Regions from separate parts of the Comamonas odontotermitis genome, predicted to be linked through region 2. Evidence: predicted binding sites of a transcription regulator. Region 2 holds the regulator's gene; the other holds the start of a gene.
The links. Region 2 encodes NrdR, which represses ribonucleotide reductase genes. Its sites were predicted from a motif close to CACNANATNTNGTG; they were not measured.
Positions count from the first base shown of each region.

Region 1: LAD35_RS03315 (ribonucleoside-diphosphate reductase subunit alpha) is a predicted target of NrdR. The motif match lies at 7,048-7,061, and genes of this name have one in related genera.

Region 1 covers NZ_CP083451.1:732,632-743,116, reverse strand. The annotation lists gene selD (selenide, water dikinase SelD) at 1-35, shown strand, start outside; gene ffh (signal recognition particle protein) at 245-1,636, opposite strand; gene LAD35_RS03340 (cytochrome C assembly family protein) at 1,845-2,651, shown strand; gene LAD35_RS03335 (PP0621 family protein) at 2,658-2,894, shown strand; gene LAD35_RS03330 (ATP-binding protein) at 2,891-4,585, shown strand; gene LAD35_RS03325 (sigma-54-dependent transcriptional regulator) at 4,582-6,114, shown strand; gene ampD (1,6-anhydro-N-acetylmuramyl-L-alanine amidase AmpD) at 6,111-6,710, shown strand; gene LAD35_RS03315 (ribonucleoside-diphosphate reductase subunit alpha) at 7,157-10,063, shown strand; gene LAD35_RS03310 (ribonucleotide-diphosphate reductase subunit beta) at 10,183-10,485, shown strand, end outside.
Region 2 covers NZ_CP083451.1:3,083,161-3,093,645, forward strand. The annotation lists gene LAD35_RS14215 (lytic transglycosylase domain-containing protein) at 26-976, shown strand; ZMP/ZTP riboswitch at 1,095-1,260, shown strand; gene glyA (serine hydroxymethyltransferase) at 1,318-2,562, shown strand; gene nrdR (transcriptional regulator NrdR) at 2,583-3,071, shown strand; gene aroC (chorismate synthase) at 3,172-4,275, opposite strand; gene LAD35_RS14235 (CoA transferase) at 4,459-5,970, opposite strand; gene LAD35_RS14240 (citrate synthase family protein) at 6,086-7,399, shown strand; gene LAD35_RS14245 (CBS domain-containing protein) at 7,498-7,947, opposite strand; gene LAD35_RS14250 (O-acetylhomoserine aminocarboxypropyltransferase) at 8,108-9,406, shown strand; gene LAD35_RS14255 (GNAT family acetyltransferase) at 9,406-9,846, shown strand; gene LAD35_RS14260 (alpha/beta fold hydrolase) at 9,881-10,485, shown strand, end outside.

The DNA.
Region 1 (10,485 bases), 2.1 Mb from region 2:
TGCTGCCCGGAGATGCCAAGGTGGCGGTGAAATAGGCGCATTCCCGACCGCACCAGATGCGCCTGGCTCTGCCATTGCCGACTGTAAAGTGGCCGCTGCCAGAAGCCTAATTTCTTGATATTTCTAAGTAAATATCACAAATAGCCATCATCGACTGCCCGGGCAGCCCCGTTCCTTGATGACAAAAACAAAAAACGCCTGCGGTGAACTGCAGGCGTTTTTACTTTTGGGCAGACGCTCTCCTTCAGAACGGCAGCTTGGGCATACCTCCGCCGCCCATCATGCCTTTCATTCCCTTCATGCCACCCATTTTCTTCATCATCTTCATCAGGCCGCCGCCCTTCATCTTCTTCATCATCTGCTGCATCTGGCCGAACTCGTTCAACAGGCGATTGACCTCCTGTACTTGCACTCCGGCACCTGCGGCAATGCGCTTTTTGCGAGTGGCCTTGATCTGTTCGGGCTTGGCCCGCTCATACGGCGTCATCGAGCAGATGATGCCTTCCTTGCGGCGAATTTCGCGCTCCGCCTTGTCCATGTCCACCTGACCGGCCTTGCCCGCCAGCTCGGTCGGCAGCTTGTCCATCAGTGTGGACAGGCCACCCATCTGCTTCATCTGCTGCAGCTGGCCCAGAAAATCGTTCAGATCAAAGCCGTCGCCGGATTTGATCTTTTCGGCCATCTTCTGCGCGGCCTCCATGTCCACGCCCTTGGTGACCTGCTCGACCAAGGCCACGATATCGCCCATGCCCAGCACGCGCTGCGCATGACGCTCGGCATCGAACACCTCCAGGCCATCGATCTTTTCGGAGACACCGGCAAACTTGATGGGCGCACCCGTGATCTGGCGCACCGACAGCGCAGCGCCGCCACGCGAATCGCCATCGAGCTTGGTCAGGACGATACCGGTCAGCGGCAGCGCTTCCTTGAATGCCTTGGCAGTGTTGATGGCATCCTGGCCCTGCATGGCATCGACGACGAACAAGGTCTCGACAGGCTTGAGCGCTCCGTGCAATTGCTGGATTTCCTGCATCAACACTTCGTCGATGGCGAGGCGCCCGGCCGTATCGACCAGCAACACGTCAAAATAGTGCTTCTTGGCGTAGTCCAGCGCAGCATTGGCGATATCCAGCGGGTTCTGGTCAGGCGTGCTGGGAAACCATTCAGCACCGGCCTGCTTGGTGACCGTTTTGAGCTGCTCGATAGCTGCCGGGCGGTAGACGTCTCCCGACACCGTCAGCACCTTTTTCTTGCGCTTTTCAATCAGGTGCTTGGCCAGCTTGGCAGTGGTGGTGGTCTTGCCCGCACCCTGCAGGCCAGCCATCAGGATGACGGCGGGTGGCTGGGCGTTGAGGTTGATGTCCGCCACGCCCTCGCCCATGGTGACGGCAAGTTCCTTGTTGACAATCGAGACCAGGGTCTGCCCGGGCTTGAGGCTACCAAGCACCTCCTGCCCCAGGGCCTTTTCCTTGACGCGGGCAATGAAATCCCGCACCACAGGCAAGGCAACATCTGCCTCCAGCAAAGCCATGCGCACTTCGCGCAACATGTCCTGCACGTTCGATTCGGTAATACGGGCCTGTCCGCGCATCTCCTTGACGAGGCGCGACAGTTTATCGGTCAATGCGGAAGCCATGGGCAGTGATAGGTAGTTGGAGTGGCAAGCGGCGCTACAGCGCCAGGCCGCGGTGCGGCTTGCTGCAGGCAAAAGACCATTTTAACCCTTACCCATCTGCCTGCCCGCAGCCCGTGATCCTGCGGGTCTGCGCGCCGCCTGCAGGCTGCCACATGAAAGGACCCTCCAAGTAAAGCAGCATGCTGCTGACGGCAGCTATCATAGGCACATGCCCTTTTCTTCTTCCACAGTGGCCGGAGCCGGTCTTGTCGGCTGGATACTGGCCCTGGCTGCGGCGCTTGCCTATGCCCTGCCGGCGCTTGCCACCCAACGCCTGCAGGAGCGCGGCGCCAAGCGCTCGCTCCTCGTCGCCTGGGCCTTGCATGCCGCCAGCCTGGTGTGGGGACTGGCCGGGCATGAGCCCCGGTTCGGATTTGCGCCGGCCTTGTCCGTCACGGCCTGGCTGGTGCTGACCGTGTATGTGGTCGAGCAGCAGTTGTACCCGCAATTGCGTTCACGCTGGCCACTGGCTGCACTCGGCAGCGTAGCGGTACTGCTGGCCGTGATTTTCCCCGGAACCCCATTGCATGTCGATGCGTCGCCGTGGCTGCCGCTGCACCTGGCGCTCGGCATTGCATCCTACGGTCTGTTCGCTGCCGCGGTCGTACATGCTGCGCTGATGACGCGCGCAGAACGCCAGATGCGCCAGCATGGCGACCACGACGGTGGCTTGCCGCTGCTGACGCTTGAGCGATTGACATTCCGCTTTGTAGGTGCCGGGTTCGCTCTGCTCACCGCCACTCTGGCGGCGGGCTGGTTCTTTGGCGAGGCACTGTACGGCAAAGCCTGGATATGGAATCACAAGTCGGTCTTCAGCGTATTGTCCTGGCTGACTTTTGCCATCCTCCTGTTTGGCCGCAGGCGCTTTGGCTGGCGAGGGAGACAGGCGGTGAACATCCTCTACGCAGGTGCCCTGCTGCTGCTGCTGGCCTATGTGGGCTCGCGCTTTGTACTGGAAGTGATCTTGGAGCGCTGAGCAACCATGAAGTATTTGCTGGTTTTACTGCTGGTGGTGATCGCCTGGCACATCTGGCGTGGCAAACGCGTGCAAAACGCTCGGCCAGCACCTAAAAAGACGCTGGCTCAACCCGAGCCCATGGTGCATTGCGCCCACTGCGGCGTGCATTTCCCGCAATCGGATGCCATCAGCCACCGCGGCAAGCAGTACTGCTCGCAAGCGCACCTGGCCGCCGCCAGCAATACGACGCCGTCGCCATGACCCCTGCTGCAACGCCGCTGGACACCCCCTTTCGGCGCCTATGGCGGGTGTACCTGGCTGCCCGTGTGGTGGTGGCCGTGCTGCTGGCCATCGGCTCTGTTTTGCTGGCTCCTGTTCACGCGCGGCAGTTGCTCCCCCAATTGGCCATACTGGCCATCTATGGCGCGCTTGCCATCCTGTATGCCGTCATCAGCCAGCAGCCACCGCCACAACGCAAGGTCTATGCCTGGCTGCCGACCATCGGGCTCGATCTGTTGCTGATATCGCTGCTGGAAGTGACAAAGACCGGCAGTTACACGCTTACACCGCTGTTCGGGCTGACCGTTTTGTTTGCCGGCACACTGGGCGGCTGGCTGGTGGTTCTGGGCACCTGCGCCTACATCACGATTTTTCTGCTGATGGAGACCCTCACGGCAACAGCATCGGTGCTGGATCTCGAAGTTACGCAGAATACCGTGCAAGCGGGCCTGGCGGGTGCGGCCTACTTCCTGGTGGGTATCCTGGTCCGCCTGCTGGCAGCACGTGTGGAGCGCGAGACACGGCAGGGTCTGCGCGCCGCAGCCGCAGCCAATCAGCAGGAGCAGGTCAATGCATTGATCCTGCAGAACCTGCCAGACGGCGTTCTGGTGGTGGACCAGCAGCTTCAGGTGCACAGCGCCAACCCCGCTGCCATGGCACTGCTGCAGCAGCTCACCACTCCCGTGCCATTGCAGCAGCTGGGGCTACTGCCGGCATGGCAAGGCGTGGTGCACCAGATCAACGACACCTTTCGCAATGGCGAAGCCATCTCCAGCGATCAGGCCTTGATCGCGCCAGGCTCCGCCCCCGTCGGCCTGCACGTCCGAACCTGGCTGACCCACCCGCTACCGGGATTGGGCACCATCGACAGCGCGGACAATGACCCGTTGTGCCTCGTTTTCCTCCATGACCTGCGTGAAATGGAAGCGCGCCTGCGCACCGAAAAGCTGGCTGCCATGGGGCGTATGTCGGCTGCTGTGGCACACGAAATCCGCAACCCGCTCGCAGCCATTACCCAGGCCAATGCGTTGCTGGACGAAGACCTGACCGACCCCAACCTCAAGCGCCTCACCTATATGGTCGAACAGAACGCCCAACGCCTTGGAAGGATTGCGGAAGACATTCTGGACATCGCTCGGGTGCATAACCAGATACAGCCCGGAGAAGGCGAAGCCGTACTGCTGGACGACACCGTCTACGAAATCTGCAATGACTGGATGGCGCTCGCGCCAGCCGCGCACCAAGTGGCGCTGTCCCTGCATGCCGAGGGCAGTCTGGTGGCATTTGACACAGGGCATCTGCGCCAACTGCTGTACAACCTGCTCAACAATGCGCAACGCTACCGCAGCGACCATGCCGATGCCTTGCAGGTAACCACCTCCAGCACCCTGGCCGGCACGGCCACCATGGTAGTGTGGAGCGACGGTCAGCCCATCGAGCCGACCATCGAGAAGCACTTGTTCGAGCCCTTTTTCTCGTCGGAGAGCCGCTCGAGCGGACTTGGTCTGTACATCTGCCGGGAGCTGTGCACCCGCCACGGCGCTATGATCCGCTATGAAAGACAAAGCGCCCGTCACTCGAATATACGCGATGGGAATGCTTTCATCGTGCAGTTCCGCAGGGCTGCCAACTCCGTTGCACAACCATCTCTTGAGCGCCTGCTGCCGATATGAGTTTTGAAAATACCTCCGTTCTGGTCGTGGACGATGAGCCCGACCTGCGCACGCTGTATGAACTGACGCTGCTGCGTGAGGGCTACCGCGTGCATACGGCTGGCTCGGTGCAGGAAGCGCAGTCCCAATTGCAGCAGCAGCAGTTCGATATCCTGATCACCGACATGCGACTGCCCGATGGCCTGGGCATGGAGCTGCTGCAGACGCTGCGCAGCCAGGGGCGCAGTGAGCGCGCCATCGTCATCACCGCCTATGGCTCGGCCGAAAATGCCATCGCCGCCTTGCGGGAAGGCGCCTTCGACTACCTCACCAAACCGGTCGATCTCAAACAATTCCGCCAGGTTGTCGCATCCGCGCGCCAGGGCCTGCCCAGTCCCTCTCCCGTGCAACAAGCACCGGCAGGCGACAGCAGTGCCCGATCCCCGGCAGCGGCAACAGCTCCAGCCAAGGAGCTGGTGGGCCAGTCACCAGCCATGCAGCAGGTGCGTGAGCGAATCGCCAAGGTGGCCAGCAGCATGGCGCCCATTCTGGTGCGCGGCGAATCCGGTACTGGAAAGGAACTGGTCGCCCAGGCCCTGCACTCCCACAGCCAGCGCGCTGCGGGCCCGATGGTGGCCGTCAACTGCGGTGCGATCCCGGAAGCGCTGCTGGAAGCCGAATTCTTTGGCGCCAAGAAGGGCTCCTACACCGGCGCAGCCCAGGACCGGGAAGGTTTTTTCCAGGCCGCGCATGGAGGTACCCTGTTTCTTGACGAGATCGGCGAACTGCCGCTGGCCATGCAAGCCAAATTGCTGCGGGCGATTCAGGAGCGAAAAATCCGCCCCCTCGGTGGTCAGCAGGAAGAAGCTGTCGATGTCCGCATCGTCAGCGCCACGCACCGTGACCTGGCGGCCGATGTGGCGCAAGGGCGCTTTCGCCAGGACTTGTACTACCGACTCAATGTCATCGAGATCGTGATTCCGCCTCTGCGCGAGCGGCGTGAGGACCTGCCTCAGTTGTGCACCGTGTTGCTGCAGCGCATTGCGCAAGACCACGGCCAGCCCGCCTACCAGCTGACGGAAGAGGCCCTCGCCACCATTGCGGCCTACCCGCTGGCTGGCAATGTGCGCGAGCTGGAGAACCTATTGCTGCGCTCGGTCGCCTTGAGCGACGGATCACTGCTGAAAATAGACCAGCCAGCAAAAGCCTGGCAGCCAGACCCGGCCAATGCAGCCCCGCCACCCGCTGCGCAAGCGGCATTCCGGTTGCCAGAACCCTCCGCAACACCGGCCTCTCTGCCTTTGGCCGTTGGCGCAGCAACTGCGCCGCCCATCCCCGGCAATACCTACCCTTGCGACCAAGACCTGCCCCAGGATCTGCAAACCTGGATGGACGAGCTGGAGCGAGACATACTGGTGCGGGCACTGCGCGAATTCGGCTTCAACCGCACAGCGGCGGCAGCGCGCCTGGGCATCAGCCTGCGGCAAATCCGCTACCGGATGGAGCGGCTGCACATCGCAGATACGCATGACGGAGTTCCTCACCAGTGACGCCCGCCCCACGCGCATCGCAATTGCCATCAGCCTGGGATGCCGGATGGCTACAAATGGCCACCCACTGTCCGTCACCCAATTTCGGCCCTCGGCCTGCAGCCACGGACATTGACCTGCTGGTACTGCATTCGATCAGCCTGCCCCCCGGCATCTATGGCACCGGAGACGTACAGCGCCTTTTTGTGAACCAGCTGGACTGGGACGCACATCCTTATTTTCAAGGCATCCGCGGGCTGAAGGTGTCTTCGCACTTCTTTATCACCCGAGTTGGCACCGTCTGGCAGTTTGTAAGCTGCAATGACCGAGCCTGGCATGCAGGTGCGTCCAGTTGGCAGGGGCGTGAGCGCTGCAACGACTACTCCATCGGCATTGAACTGGAGGGCCTGGAGGGCCTGCCTTTCGAGGCAGCGCAATATGCGGCCTTGGCTCAGGTCTGCCAGCATGTCGAAGATGAATACTCAATCCGTCAGATTGCGGGGCATGAACATGTGGCCCCGGGACGCAAGCAGGATCCGGGCAGCGGCTTCGTCTGGCCTCAGTTGCAACAGATGCTGAACTGGCCCCGGGCCATGTTTCCGCCAGGTACCGTCTAGCTACGCTCCTTCTGCATTTTCAAAGCCCTTGGCGGCACCCGCCCCATCAGGAACGCGTGCATAACTGCACGCTTGGCATGGACGCCACACGCCGTCTGTCGTTGCCACTCGCGGCCAACATTTTTTTCAATCGCATGCAGGCCATGCATTGCCCGATGTGAGGCCCGCTTTTCCCTGCAAGCACGCACCAGCGCTGCATTCGCACACCGAAAACATGCATCGGCGCGCATTGCCGCGCATGCTGCGATGCAACGCAGACAGCTTTATCACAATTTGTCACGACTCATTTCCATATATTGCGAAGTACACTATAGGTAGTGTTCAACAGGCCGCCAGACACTATATGTAGTGTCCCGAGCGTTCCCAGCCCTTTCCTGCGGGTTCCTGCTGACGTCGCTTTTTTCGATTTTCTACCGGTTTTTTTCAAGAGTTTCAGAGAGGACAACATGAACGCCGACTCGCTTTCCGCCGAACTGACACAACAGGACTCCAGCAAGCGCACGATTGACGGTTTCACCGTTCTTCCCGACTACCAGATCATTCGCCGGAACGGTGCCGTCGTTCCTTTCGAGCCGCCAAAGATCACCACCGCCATGATGAAAGCCTTTTTGGCGGTGCATGGCACCCAGGGCTCCGCATCAGCCAGCGTGCGCGAAGTGGTGGAGAACCTCACTCACACTGTGGTTCGCGCCCTGATGCGCTCACGCCCTGGCGGCGGTACCTTCCATATTGAGGATGTGCAGGACCAGGTGGAACTGGGCCTGATGCGCAGCGGCAACCATGAAGTGGCGCGCGCCTATGTGCTGTACCGCGAGCGCCGCAACCAGGAACGCGCACAGTTGCACGCCGAGCACGCGCCCGCCCAACCGGAGCTCCACGTGCTGGACAAGGGCCAGCGCGTGGTGCTGGATGTGAAAAAGCTGCACGACCGCATCACCGCTGCCTGTCAGGGCCTGGGCCAGGATGTGGACCCTGCGCCGGTGCTCAGCGAGACCCTGCGCAATCTGTACGATGGCATGAACATGGACGAGGTTTTCAAAGCCTCCATCCTGGCCGCCCGCACCCTGATCGAAAAAGAGCCTGACTACACCTTTGTGACCGCTCGGCTGCTGCTGCACACCATCACGCGCGAAATCCTGGGCCAGGATGTGGCAGCCTCCGACATGGGCGCGGCCTATGCTGCCTACTTCCCAGGCTACATCGCCAAGGGCGTAGAGCACGACCTGCTCAACCCCGACATGCTGAATTTCGACCTGCCGCGCCTCGCCTCGGCCCTGAACGCCGAGCGTGACCAGCAGTTCGACTACCTGGGCCTGCAGACGCTGTATGACCGCTATTTCCTGCACGTCAAAAAGCAGCGCATCGAGCTGCCCCAGGCCTTCTTCATGCGCGTGGCCATGGGCCTGGCGCTCAACGAGAAGGACCGCAATGCGCGCGCCATCGAGTTCTATGAGCTGCTGTCGTCGTTCGACTTCATGTCTTCCACGCCTACGCTGTTCAACAGCGGCACGCAACGCTCGCAGCTCTCCTCCTGCTACCTGACCACGGTCCCCGACGATCTGGGCGGCATCTATGACGCCATCCGTGAGAACGCACTGCTGTCCAAGTTTGCTGGCGGCCTGGGCAACGACTGGACGCGCGTGCGGGCCCTGGGTGCCCGCATCAAGGGCACCAATGGCGAATCGCAGGGCGTGGTGCCTTTCCTCAAGGTGGTCAATGACACGGCCGTGGCCGTGAACCAGGGCGGCAAGCGCAAGGGCGCGGTCTGCACCTACCTGGAAACCTGGCACCTGGACATCGAAGAATTCCTGGAGTTGCGCAAGAACACCGGCGATGACCGCCGCCGCACCCATGACATGAACACGGCCAACTGGATTCCCGACTTGTTCATGAAGCGTGTGATGGAAAAAGGCAGCTGGACCCTGTTCTCGCCATCCGATGTGCCGGATCTGCATGACCTGTTCGGCGCCGCGTTCGAGAAGGCCTACACCGCCTACGAAGCCAAGGCTGCCACCGGAGAAATTGCACTCTCCAAAACCCTGCCTGCTGTCGACCTGTGGCGCAAGATGCTGTCGATGCTGTTCGAGACCGGCCATCCCTGGATCACCTTCAAAGATGCCTGCAACGTGCGTTCACCCCAGCAGCACGCCGGCGTGGTGCACTCCTCCAATCTGTGCACCGAGATCACGCTCAATACCAGTGACACCGAAACCGCTGTCTGCAACCTGGGCTCGGTCAACCTGGCCCGCCATATCAAGGACGATGGCAACGGCGGCAAGCAGCTGGACCAGGACAAGCTGAAAAAGACGGTCAATACCGCCATGCGCATGCTCGACAACGTCATCGACATCAACTACTACGCCGTGGACAAGGCGCGTGACTCCAACATGCGCCACCGCCCGGTCGGCCTTGGCATCATGGCTTTCCAAGACAGCCTGTACCAGTTGCACATTCCCTATGCCAGTGATGCCGCCGTGCAATTTGCCGACGAATCGATGGAAGCCGTGTGCTACTACGCCTACTGGGCGTCGACCGAGCTGGCCAAGGAGCGCGGCGTGTACTCCAGCTACCAGGGCTCGCTCTGGAGCCAGGGCATCCTGCCGCCCGATACGCTGGACATGCTGGCCCAGACCCGTGGCAATGCAGACTATGTACAGGTGGACCGCAGCGCACGCCTGGACTGGGAAGCCCTGCGTAAGAAAATTGCCAAGGACGGCATGCGCAACTCCAACTGCGTTGCCATCGCGCCCACGGCGACCATCTCGAACATCGTCGGCGTCGACGCATCGATCGAGCCATCCTTCGGCAACCTGTCCGTCAAATCCAACCTGTCGGGTGAATTCACCGTCATCAACCAGTACCTGGTGCGCGACCTCAAGCGCCTGGGTCTGTGGGACGAAGTGATGGTGATGGACCTGAAACACTTTGATGGATCACTGCGCCCGATCGATCGCGTTCCGCACGAGCTCAAGGCTCTGTACGCCACCGCATTCGAAGTCGAGCCCGTCTGGCTGGTGGAAGCCGCGTCGCGCCGCCAGAAATGGATCGACCAGGCCCAGAGCCTCAATATCTATATTGCAGGCGCATCCGGCAAGAAACTGGACGACACCTACAAGCTCGCCTGGGTACGTGGCCTCAAGACCACCTACTACCTGCGCACCACCAGCGCCACACAAGTCGAAAAGTCCACCGTGCAAAGTCGTGTGCTCAATGCAGTGCCCAGCGCGGGCGCCGCGCCCGCTGCCACCGTGAGCGCACTGGATGCCGCTGCCGCAGCGGCCCGTTCGCAGGCCCCGGCCACCGACGTCAAGTTCTGCGCGATTGACGACCCCGGCTGCGAAGCCTGCCAGTAAACCTTTAGCCATCCACGCACGCGCCATCCCAATAATCCGTGGCCCGTGCGTCAGCCAGCAACGCAGATGGAGAGAACTAAATGCTGAGTTTTGAAGAAGAATCGCAAGCCACCGCAGCCATGCCCCAGGCAGGCAGCGGTACTGCCAGTACCCACAAGCGTGTCAATGCCGCCGACAAGCGCATCATCAACGCCAAGACCGACGTGAACCAGCTCGTTCCGTTCAAGTACAAATGGGCTTGGGAAAAGTACCTCGCCACCTGCGCCAACCACTGGATGCCGCAGGAAGTGAACATGACGCGCGACATCGCGCTGTGGAAGTCGCCCGATGGCCTGACGGAAGACGAGCGCCGCATCGTCAAGCGCAACCTGGGCTTCTTTGTCACCGCCGACTCGCTTGCGGCCAACAATATCGTGCTGGGC
Region 2 (10,485 bases):
CAGGACAGAGAAAGGAATCATTGGTATGACGGCTTCCGCGAAAGTGGCTGCCGGTGCGCGCTCTTTGGGCAGCACCTTAGCCCATGGCATTGTGGCCATGGCCCACAACAGTTTGGCATTGGTTGGTTTGTTGGTGGCGTTCTGTGCGCTCACCCTGTTTTCGCGCGCAGATCTGCGCAATGCAGGGGAAGACTACCTGCGCACCTGGCTGCAGGCACGCCAGGAAAGCGCAGCCGATGCCGTGGCCGACAGCACCGGCAGCACGGATGCCAGCATCATTGCCGCGGTGGACCGCGCTACGGCCACCAACCCACAGCAACTGCCTAAGAACCAGGCAGCCGTGGCCTACTGGCTGGCCAAAAAGTACCGTGTGGCGCCCGAGCCACTGGCAGTGCTGGTCTCCGAAGCCTTTCAGGTCGGCAAGGAAACCAAGCTCGACCCGACCCTGATCCTGGCCATCATGGCTGTGGAATCGAGCTTCAACCCCTTCGCGCAAAGCTCGGTGGGTGCCCAGGGCCTGATGCAGGTGATGACCAAGATCCACACCGACAAGTACGAACACTTTGGCGGCCACTTTGCCGCATTCGACCCGGTGACCAACCTGCGCGTGGGCGTGAAGGTGCTGCAGGAATGCATTCAGCGCGCCGGCTCCCTTGAAGGCGGTCTGAAATACTATGTGGGCGCTGCCAACCTGCCCGACGACGGCGGCTACGCTGCCAAGGTGATGGCCGAGCACTTCCGCATCAAGCAGGTGGCCAATGGCCGCAGCAACCCTGCAGAGCCCGCAGCCAAGCCATCGTTGTCTGCCAAGGCGAGCGTACCGGCCGTCACCATGCCTGCAGTGCAAAACAAGGCCCCAGTGCCTGCAGCACCAGCAGACAGCGCTACTGCAACTGTAGCATTGGTGGACAAGGCTGGCGCCGCTACGGCACAGCCTGCCAAGACCGAGTCCACGACCGTGGCCATGGGCTCCTGATGGCCGGTGCGGCCACTGGACAGCTCTGGATATGAAACGGGCACCCTGCGGGGTGCTTTTTCTTTGCCCGGGCATTTAGTCCAGTAGAAGTTACAGTCTGCCAAGCCTCGGCTACACTAGCCGGGTACGCGACTGGCGATAGACATCTGAGCAACCAGATTGTTGACGTGGAACGCAGGCCTGCCCTGCAGCAACCACCGGGGAGCGTACCGTGCGAGGGACTACGGTGCCACGATCACCGCCTGTGTCTTGCCACGTGTTAGCCGTGCGCCTGGGCAGCCCTTGCTTTCTATCGCCAGCTTCTGGCGGGCAGGGGGTTACTTCTGACTCAACCGACCGTCATGTACCACCGTAACATTCTTGTCGAACAGACCGACGCCGAACTCTTTGCGGCCATCCAGGCCGAAAACCAGCGCCAAGAACAGCACATCGAGCTGATCGCCAGCGAAAACTATGCATCGCCCGCCGTGATGTGGGCCCAGGGCACCCAGCTGACCAACAAGTACGCAGAAGGCTATCCCGGCAAGCGTTACTACGGCGGCTGCGAGTATGTGGACATTGCCGAGAAGCTGGCCATCGACCGCGTCAAGGAACTGTTTGGCGCAGAAGCCGCCAACGTGCAGCCCCATTGCGGCGCCTCGGCCAATGAAGCCGTGTTCCTCGCCTTCCTCAAGCCCGGCGACACCATCATGGGCATGAGCCTGGCCGAAGGCGGCCACCTGACGCACGGCATGCCGCTCAATATTTCGGGCAAGTGGTTCAACGTGGTCTCCTACGGCCTCAATGAGAAGGAAGAGCTGGACTACGACGCCATGGAGAAGAAGGCGCACGAGACCAAACCCAAGCTGATCATTGCCGGTGCTTCGGCCTACTCGCTGTCCATCGACTTCGCTCGCTTTGCCAAGGTCGCCAAGGACGTGGGCGCCATCTTCATGGTGGACATGGCCCACTACGCCGGCCTGATTGCCGCTGGCGAGTACCCCAACCCTGTGCCCCACGCCGATGTGGTGACCACCACCACCCACAAGAGCCTGCGCGGCCCCCGTGGCGGTGTGATCCTGATGAAGGCCGAGCACGAAAAGGCCATCAACAGCGCCGTGTTCCCCGGCCTGCAGGGCGGCCCGCTGATGCACGTGATCGCAGCCAAGGCCGTGGCCTTCAAGGAAGCGCTGCAACCCGAGTTCAAGCAGTACGCCCAGCAGGTCAAGACCAATGCCCGCATCGTGGCTGAAACGCTGACCCAGCGTGGCCTGCGCATCGTCTCCGGCGGCACGCAAAGCCATGTGATGCTGGTCGATCTGCGCGCCAAGGGCATTACCGGCAAGGAAGCAGAAGCCGTGCTGGGCGCAGCCCACATGACGATCAACAAGAACTCCATCCCCAACGACCCTGAAAAGCCGATGGTGACCAGCGGCGTGCGTATCGGCACCCCCGCGATGACGACCCGTGGCTTCAAGGACGAGGAAGCGCGCCTCACGGCCAACCTGATTGCCGACGTGCTGGACAACCCGCGCGATGAAGCCAACATCGCCGCCGTGCGCGCCAAGGTGAACGAGCTGACCGCCCGCTTCCCTGTGTATCGCTGATTGACACACCGCCAGCGCCTATGAAATGCCCCTTCTGCAACCATCCCGACACCCAGGTGGTCGAAACCCGTGTGGCAGAAGACGGCGGCTTCATCCGGCGCAGGCGTCAGTGTGGCAACTGCGAGAAGCGCTTTACCACCTATGAGCGGCCGGAAGTGAGCTTCCCCGCCATCGTCAAGAAGGATGGCCGCCGCATCGACTATGACCGCAGCAAGCTGCGCGGCTCGTTCAGCCTGGCGCTGCGCAAGCGCCCGGTCAGCATCGACAAGGTGGACATGGCGCTCGAACATGTGGAAGACAAGCTGCGCAGCCTGGGCGCCCGCGAGGTGCAGACCCATCTGATCGGCGAGCTGGTGATGACCGAGCTGCAAAAGCTCGACAAGGTGGCCTACATCCGCTATGCCAGCGTCTACCGCAGCTTCGAGGATATTGACCAGTTCAAGTCCATCGTCGATGAGGTGACCAAGCCGGCGACGGGCAAGAAGGACACGGGCAGGAAAAAGCCCTGAGCCCCCTGCTTTCAACCCTCCAACAAAAAAGCGAACCCTCGGGTTCGCTTTTTTCATAGCAGCAGGCGTACAGCTGGCGGGCTTCTAAGGCTCTTTTCCATCAAACCTCAGGGGCCTGCGCGGCAATCGGCCCAAAGCCCACCACCACATCGGCATTCTGCGCGCGGTGGCGCAGGACATGGTCCATCAGCACCATGGCCAGCAAGGCCTCGGCAATGGGTGCAGCGCGGATGCCCACGCAGGGGTCATGGCGGCCCTTGGTGATGACTTCGGTGCTGTTGCCGTCGACATCGATCGACTCGCGCGGGCTGATGATCGAGCTGGTGGGCTTGATTGCGATGCGGATCTCGATGTCCTGCCCGGTGCTGATGCCACCCAGAATGCCGCCCGCGTTGTTGCTGCGAAAACCCTGGGGGCTGAGCGAATCACCATGGGTGGTGCCGCGCTGGGCCACGCTGTCAAAGCCCGCGCCAATCTCCACGGCCTTGACGGCATTGAGGCCCATCATGGCGTAGGCGATGTCCGCATCGAGCTTGTCGTACAGCGGCTCGCCCAGGCCCACGGGCACGCCGCTGGCGTTGACGCGAATCAACGCGCCGCAGGAATCGCCCGATTTGCGCAGCGCATCCATGTATTCCTCGTAGCGCGTCACATCGGCCACGGGGGCAAAGAACGGGTTGTCAGGCACATGCTCCCAGCTCTCGAACGGCAGGGCCACCTCGCCCACTTGCAGCATGCAGGCACGGAACTCGGTGCCAAACTTCTCCCTGAGCCACTTCTTGGCCACAGCGCCTGCCGCCACCGTGGGCGCGGTCAGGCGCGCAGACGAGCGGCCGCCGCCACGCGGATCGCGGATGCCGTACTTGTGCCAGTAGGCATAGTCGGCATGGCCAGGGCGAAAGCTCTGCGCAATATTGGAGTAATCCTTGCTGCGCTGGTCGGTGTTGCGGATCAGCAGCGAGATCGGCGTGCCGGTGGTCTTACCTTCGTAGACGCCCGAGAGAATCTCGACCTGGTCAGGCTCGTTGCGCTGCGTCACGTACTTGCTGGTACCGGGGCGGCGACGGTCCAGATCGTGCTGGATGTCTGCTTCGCACAGCGCCATGCCCGGGGGGCAGCCATCAATCACACAGCCAATGGCCGGGCCGTGGGATTCGCCGAAGTTGGTGACAGTGAATAAGGTGCCGAAGGTATTGCCGCTCATAGCCCGCCATTATGCGGGCGAAAGCAACGGCCACCAGAGAGACCGGGCAAGCCGCCAACGCAACTTGCCTGCATGCAGCACCATCTACGCCCTCCAAACGCAGGTTTTTTGCATGAAATGAGCCTTTCTCGCCCTGCCAATGCGCAGCAGTGCATCAAAACCATAGCAATCACTGCACACAGATCAAAACCACTGCGGCGCAGCAGTGCCCGGCGGCATGGACGGGTAGCGCCACGGCATGGCCACACCACCCAGCACGCCGCTGTGGCGTACCGCAGTCAGTACGCCGAAACCGCTGGCCAGCGTTTCGAGGTAAGGCGCTACTCGGGCTGCATGCCCTCCCTCGGCCGTATCGCCAAGCCCTTGCGGCAGCACAGGCCGCTGCCCCAGTTCCCGGAGCCACTGGGCCGTGCGCGCCAGCGATACCTGCACATGCCAGCTCCCCCCTTGCGTGGCCTGGCGGTACAGCGCGGCCTGGATGCCGAAGGCCAGCCAGAAGCCTGCGGCGTAATCCAGAATCTGCATCGGCAGCGCACGCAGGCCGCCACTGCCACCACTGGCGTTGCCGCCTGCAATGCCCTCAAAGGCCTGGCCTTCCGCCCAGTTGATGCCGCTGGCCGTCTGCACCAGCGAATCGAACCCGCGCCGGTCTGCCCACGGCCCGCTGCGCCCATAGGCCGACAGGCTGGCGTACACAATGCCGGGGCGCAACTGCACCGTCTGTTGCGGGCCAAAGCCCAACGCATCCAGGCTGCCGGGATGGTAGCCCTGCAGCAGCACGTGTGCGCCGTCCAGCAGGCTGGCAAACTGGGCCTTGCCAGCGGCGGACTTCAAATCGAGCAAGGCCGAGCGCTTGCCCCTGCTCAGATCGGCAATGGCACCAATGTTGGGCAGGCCCGGGCCGTTGATCATCAGCACATCGGCGCCATGCGCAGCCAGCGTTCGCGCGGCTACCGGGCCTGAGAGGATACGCGTCAGGTCCAGCACCCGAATGCCCGAAAGAAGCCCTGCACTCTGCAGCGCAGGCCAGGCACGCGGCGACGCTGGCTGCCCGGCATCCAACTGCGTGATCTGCACCAGCGGCTGCGCGGCCACAGCAGCGCTTTGCGGGTGGGCTGCCCATTCCTGCGGGGTGCGGGCAGCCGCCACTACCAAACCGCGCTCGGCCGCTTGCGTTTCAAAATCAATAGCATCCCACGCATTCAATGCCTGCGCTACGGCCTGTTTTGGCGTCGAGGCCCCGATGGGCAAGCCCAACAGCTGCAATGCGCCATCACGGTGGTGGTCAAAATTGGCGTGGATGCGCACCCAACCCGGCTGACCCACCGCCGCACCGCAGGGGTACAGGCCCGAGATGGGCGACCACAGATCGGGCTGCACCCCGTCAAGGGTGAAGTACCCCGTGGTTTCTGCCAGGGCATGCGGCACCTGCACACTGGCGCAGGCAAGCGCACTGCCACTGCGCAGGCTGCCCAACTGCGCCGCTGCCAGCGTGGCTGCTGCGACGGAAGCGCCTGCGGCCACATCTACCGCAAAGCTGGAGGGGTAGCCGCTGCCATCGCCACCCAGTTGCAGCCCCTGTGCATCGAGGGCGGGGGCCCCCAACAGGCCTGCCGCATGCCACTGCTGCTGCACGGCTTGGCGAATACGGTGATGCAGCGCATCTGCAGGCGGGGTGGCGAGGGACATTTGCATTTCTGGCTCCATGGGCGAGGGCGCACGCGAATCGGTCGTGCTGGCCGCCATTGCACGCGCTGCGCCCTGCCCCGTCAATCTTGATTGGGCCAATCCATGTGGGCTAGCATGGCGCATGCCTCGCCCATCTCCCGCCGCTCATGCCCCTCTCGACGACTCCCCCTGGTTGAGCAGCCAGCAGGCCGCCGCCGTGCTGGGTGTACAGCGCGCCAGCCTGTACAGCTATGTCAGCCGTGGCCTGCTGCGCGCACAGACCCAGTCCGGCCAGCGCGGCCATGTGTATGCCCGAGCCGATGTGCAGCGCCTCGCCATCCAACGGCAATCGGTACGCAACCCGGCACGGCTCGCCCAGTCCACGCTGGATTGGGGGACGCCGGTACTGGCATCCGCCATCACCCAGGTCGAAGGCGGCCAGCTGTACTACCGGGGCCATCTGGCGGCCTCGCTGGCCGCGCATGCGAGCCTTGAGGAAGTGGCGGCACTGCTTTGGGATCAGAAAATGCCTGTCGCGCTGGATGAAGAAGCGCCACCAGCTCACAAAGTGATAGCAAACTGGGACCTCCCACGCGCTCCTGCCCGGGCGCTGTCGGCCTGGTACGGTGGCGCAGAAGTCCTGGAGGCCGAGATGGAACACGCCACGCTCTGGCCGCTGGCCCTGCTGCAGTGCATGGCAGAAATCCTGGCCGGGCAGCCTGTCACCAGCGCAGCGCAGCAACTGCATTTGCTACAAAAAACAAAGCGCCTGCGCCCACTGCATAAACGCCTGGGGCAGATATGGCAGACAAGCCCGGCCCATGCCAACATCCTGCGGCAAGCGCTGGTGCTGTGCGCCGACCATGAACTCAACGCCTCCAGCTTTGCCACGCGCGTGGTGGCATCCACCGGCGCCAGCCTGCATGCAAGCGTGGGCGCGGGCCTGGCGGCGCTGTCCGGCCCCCTGCATGGCGGCATGACGGAGGTGATCGCCAGCCATTGGGAAGACTGGCACCGCGCAGGCCGCATGGGGCTGGCTCCATCGCTGCGCAGATTGCTGGCAGACACCCGCCTGGGCACCACGCCGCACTACTGCGCAGGTTTTGGCCACCCGCTCTATCCGGCGGGCGATCCGCGCAGCCTGCACCTGCTGGCGCTTTTGGCACCCGATGCGGCGCGTGAGCAGTTGCTGCGCCAAGTGTACGAAGATACCGGCCTGCACCCCAGCCTGGATTACGCGCTGGTCGCCATCCAGCGCAGCCTGGGCCTGCCAGCGGGCGCGGCGTTTGTGCTGTTTGCCCTGGGCCGCACCGCCGGCTGGATTGCCCATGCGTTGGAGCAGCGTGCAAGCGGCCAGTTGATTCGCCCCCGGGCACGGTATGTGGGCCAGCCGCCCATACACAGCAGCGGTACACATGCTGCACAGCGCCCTCCCGGCCGCGTCATCCGCTTCTGAGTGCGCAGGCCGGGCTGCAAACAGGCATGAAAAAGCGGCCTTGCGGCCGCTGTCTGGCTGAATGCTGCGGGTGAGCGGACTGTTGCCGCGCCACAACGTCAGTCGGCTTCGCCTTCCACCGGCCAGTCGCGGATATAGGCCTTGAGCATCTTGTTCTCGAAGTTCTGGCTGTCCACCACGGCCTTGGCCACATCGTAGAAGCTGATCACGCCCATCAGCATTTTCTTGTCCATCACCGGCATGTAGCGCGCATGGCGGTCCAGCATCATGCGGCGTACCTCGTCCATGTCGGTCTCCATGGTGCAGGTCAGCGGCGCATCATCCATCACGCTACGCACCAGAGTGTTTCCAGCGGAACCGCCGTTGCCCACGATGGCAACAATCACTTCGCGGAAAGTCAGCATGCCCACCACGTCACCGTGCTCCATCACCACCAGCGAACCAATGTCTTTCTCGGACATGGTCTGGATGGCGTCGGAGAGCGGGTCATTCACGCTTGCGGTGTAGAGGGTATTGCCTTTGAGGCGCAGGATGTCACTGACTTTCATGCTCGTCTCCTTCAAGATCTCCAGCAGATGCATGCCCTGGCTGGCGCTCGGTGGAAGTGGATGCGGCCACCCAACGCTTGCGCGACAGGGCTGCCAGCAATGGTTCGTTAAATATAGCCGACAATCCCCACCCAGAATGACAATCTGATGGAGATCTGCCATGCCCGGCTATTCAGACCCCGGTTTTGACACCCTGAGCCTGCACGCAGGCGCCCAGCCCGATCCGGCCACCGGCGCACGTGCCGTGCCCATCCACCTGACGACCTCGTTCGTCTTCGAATCCAGCGACCACGCCGCCAGCCTGTTCAACCTGGAGCGGCCCGGCCATGTCTACAGCCGCATCAGCAACCCGACCAATGCCGTGCTGGAGCAGCGCGTGTCTGCCCTCGAAGGCGGCGTGGGAGCCATTGCCGTGGCCAGCGGCCAGGCTGCGCTGCATCTGTCGATTGCCACACTGATGGGCGCGGGCAGCCACATCGTGGCCAGCACCGCCCTGTATGGCGGCTCGCAGAACCTGCTGCACTACACGCTGCGGCGCTTCGGCATCGAAACCACTTTCGTCAAACCCGGCGACATCGACGGCTGGCGCGCCGCCATTCGCCCCAATACCAAGCTTTTCTTTGGCGAAACCGTGGGCAACCCGGGGCTGGATGTGCTGGACATTCCGACCGTGGCGCAGATTGCCCATGAGGCGGGCGTGCCGCTGCTGGTGGATTCCACCCTCACCTCGCCGTGGCTTATCAAGCCCTTCGCACATGGTGCAGACCTCGTCTACCACTCGGCCACCAAGTTCCTCTCGGGCCATGGAACGGTGATTGGCGGCATCGTCGTGGATGGCGGCAGCTTCGACTGGGAAAAGAGCGGGCGCTTCCCCGAATTGACCGAGCCCTACGACGGCTTTCACAACATGGTGTTCACCGAAGAAAGCACGGTGGGCGCCTTCTTGCTGCGCGCGCGCCGCGAAGGCCTGCGCGACTTCGGCGCCTGCATGAGCCCGCACACCGCCTGGCTGATCCTGCAAGGCATCGAGACCCTGCCGCTGCGCATGGAGCGCCACATGCGCAACACCGAAAAGGTGGTGCAATTCCTCGCCAGCCACCCGTTGGTAGGCCGCGTGGGCCACCCGATGCTGGAGTCGCACCCCTCCCATGCGCTCGCGCAGAAGCTGCTGCCGCGCGGCGCGGGCTCGGTGTTCAGCTTCGACATTGCCGGCAACCGCAACCAGGGCAAGAAATTCATCGAAACGCTCAAAGTCTTCAGCCACCTGGCCAATGTCGGCGACTGCCGTTCGCTGGTCATTCACCCGGCCAGCACCACGCATTTCCGCATGACCGACGAAGCGCTGACCCAGGCGGGTATCGGCCAGGGTACGATCCGCCTGTCGATCGGGCTGGAAGATGCAGACGACCTGATCGACGACCTCAAGCGCGCCCTCAAAGCCGCAGAAAAGGCTGCTTGATGGAAATCAAGCACGCCCTGCAGATCCGCAGCTTTGCAGCCACTGATACCGAGGCCGTGATCGGCCTGTGGAACGACTGCGGCCTGACCCGCCCTTGGAACGACCCGCACAAGGATATTGCGCGCAAGCTCAGCGTGTCGCCCGATCTCTTTCTGGTCGGAACCGACGGAGCCGGGCAATTGATTGCCAGCGTAATGGTGGGCTACGACGGCCATCGCGGCTGGATCAACTACCTGGCCGTTCACCCCGGCTGCCAGCGCCAGGGCCATGCGCGCCGCCTGATGGAGCGGGCCGAGCAATTGCTGACCGAGCGCGGCTGCCCCAAGCTGAACCTGCAGGTACGCGAAGGCAACGAAGCGGTGATCGCCTTTTACGAAAGCCTGGGCTACAGCAATGACAAGACCGTGTCGCTGGGCAAGCGGCTGATTGCGGATATCTGACCACGAGATACCGCACAAGAATCTGGAGACCGAAATGCATATCCAAGTACAGGGCGCAGACATATATGCCTATACCGGCGGCAAGGCGTTCGACGCCGCCAGGCCCACCGCCATCTTCATCCATGGCGTGCTGTGTGATCACAGCGTGTGGGCCCTGCAAAGCCGCTATCTCGCCAACCACGGCTGGAACGTGCTGGCCATTGATCTGCCGGGCCACTGCAAGAGCGGCGGCAAGGCGCCTGCCAGTGTGGAGGAAGCCGCCACCTTCATCGGCCAGATGATGGACGCCGCAGGCCTGCAGAAGGCCGCCTTGATCGGCCACAGCTGGGGCAGCCTGATTGCCATGCAGGCAGCTGCCCAGTTGGGCGCGCGGGTCAGCCACCTCGTATTGGTAGGCACCGCTGCCCCCATGAAGGTATCGCCCGTACTTCTGGATCTGGCGCAAAGCGCGCCGGACCAGGCCATTGCCATGGTGCAGACCTTCTCGCGCGCCACCTTGTCGCCACCCAACGGCGCGGGCAGCTGGGTGTTCGGCGCGGGCACGGCACTAGGCCGCCGCGTGCTGGCCAGCAATGGTGACACCAATCTGCTGCATACCGGTTTTGTCGCCTGCGACGGCTACAGCGGCGGAGAAGCTGC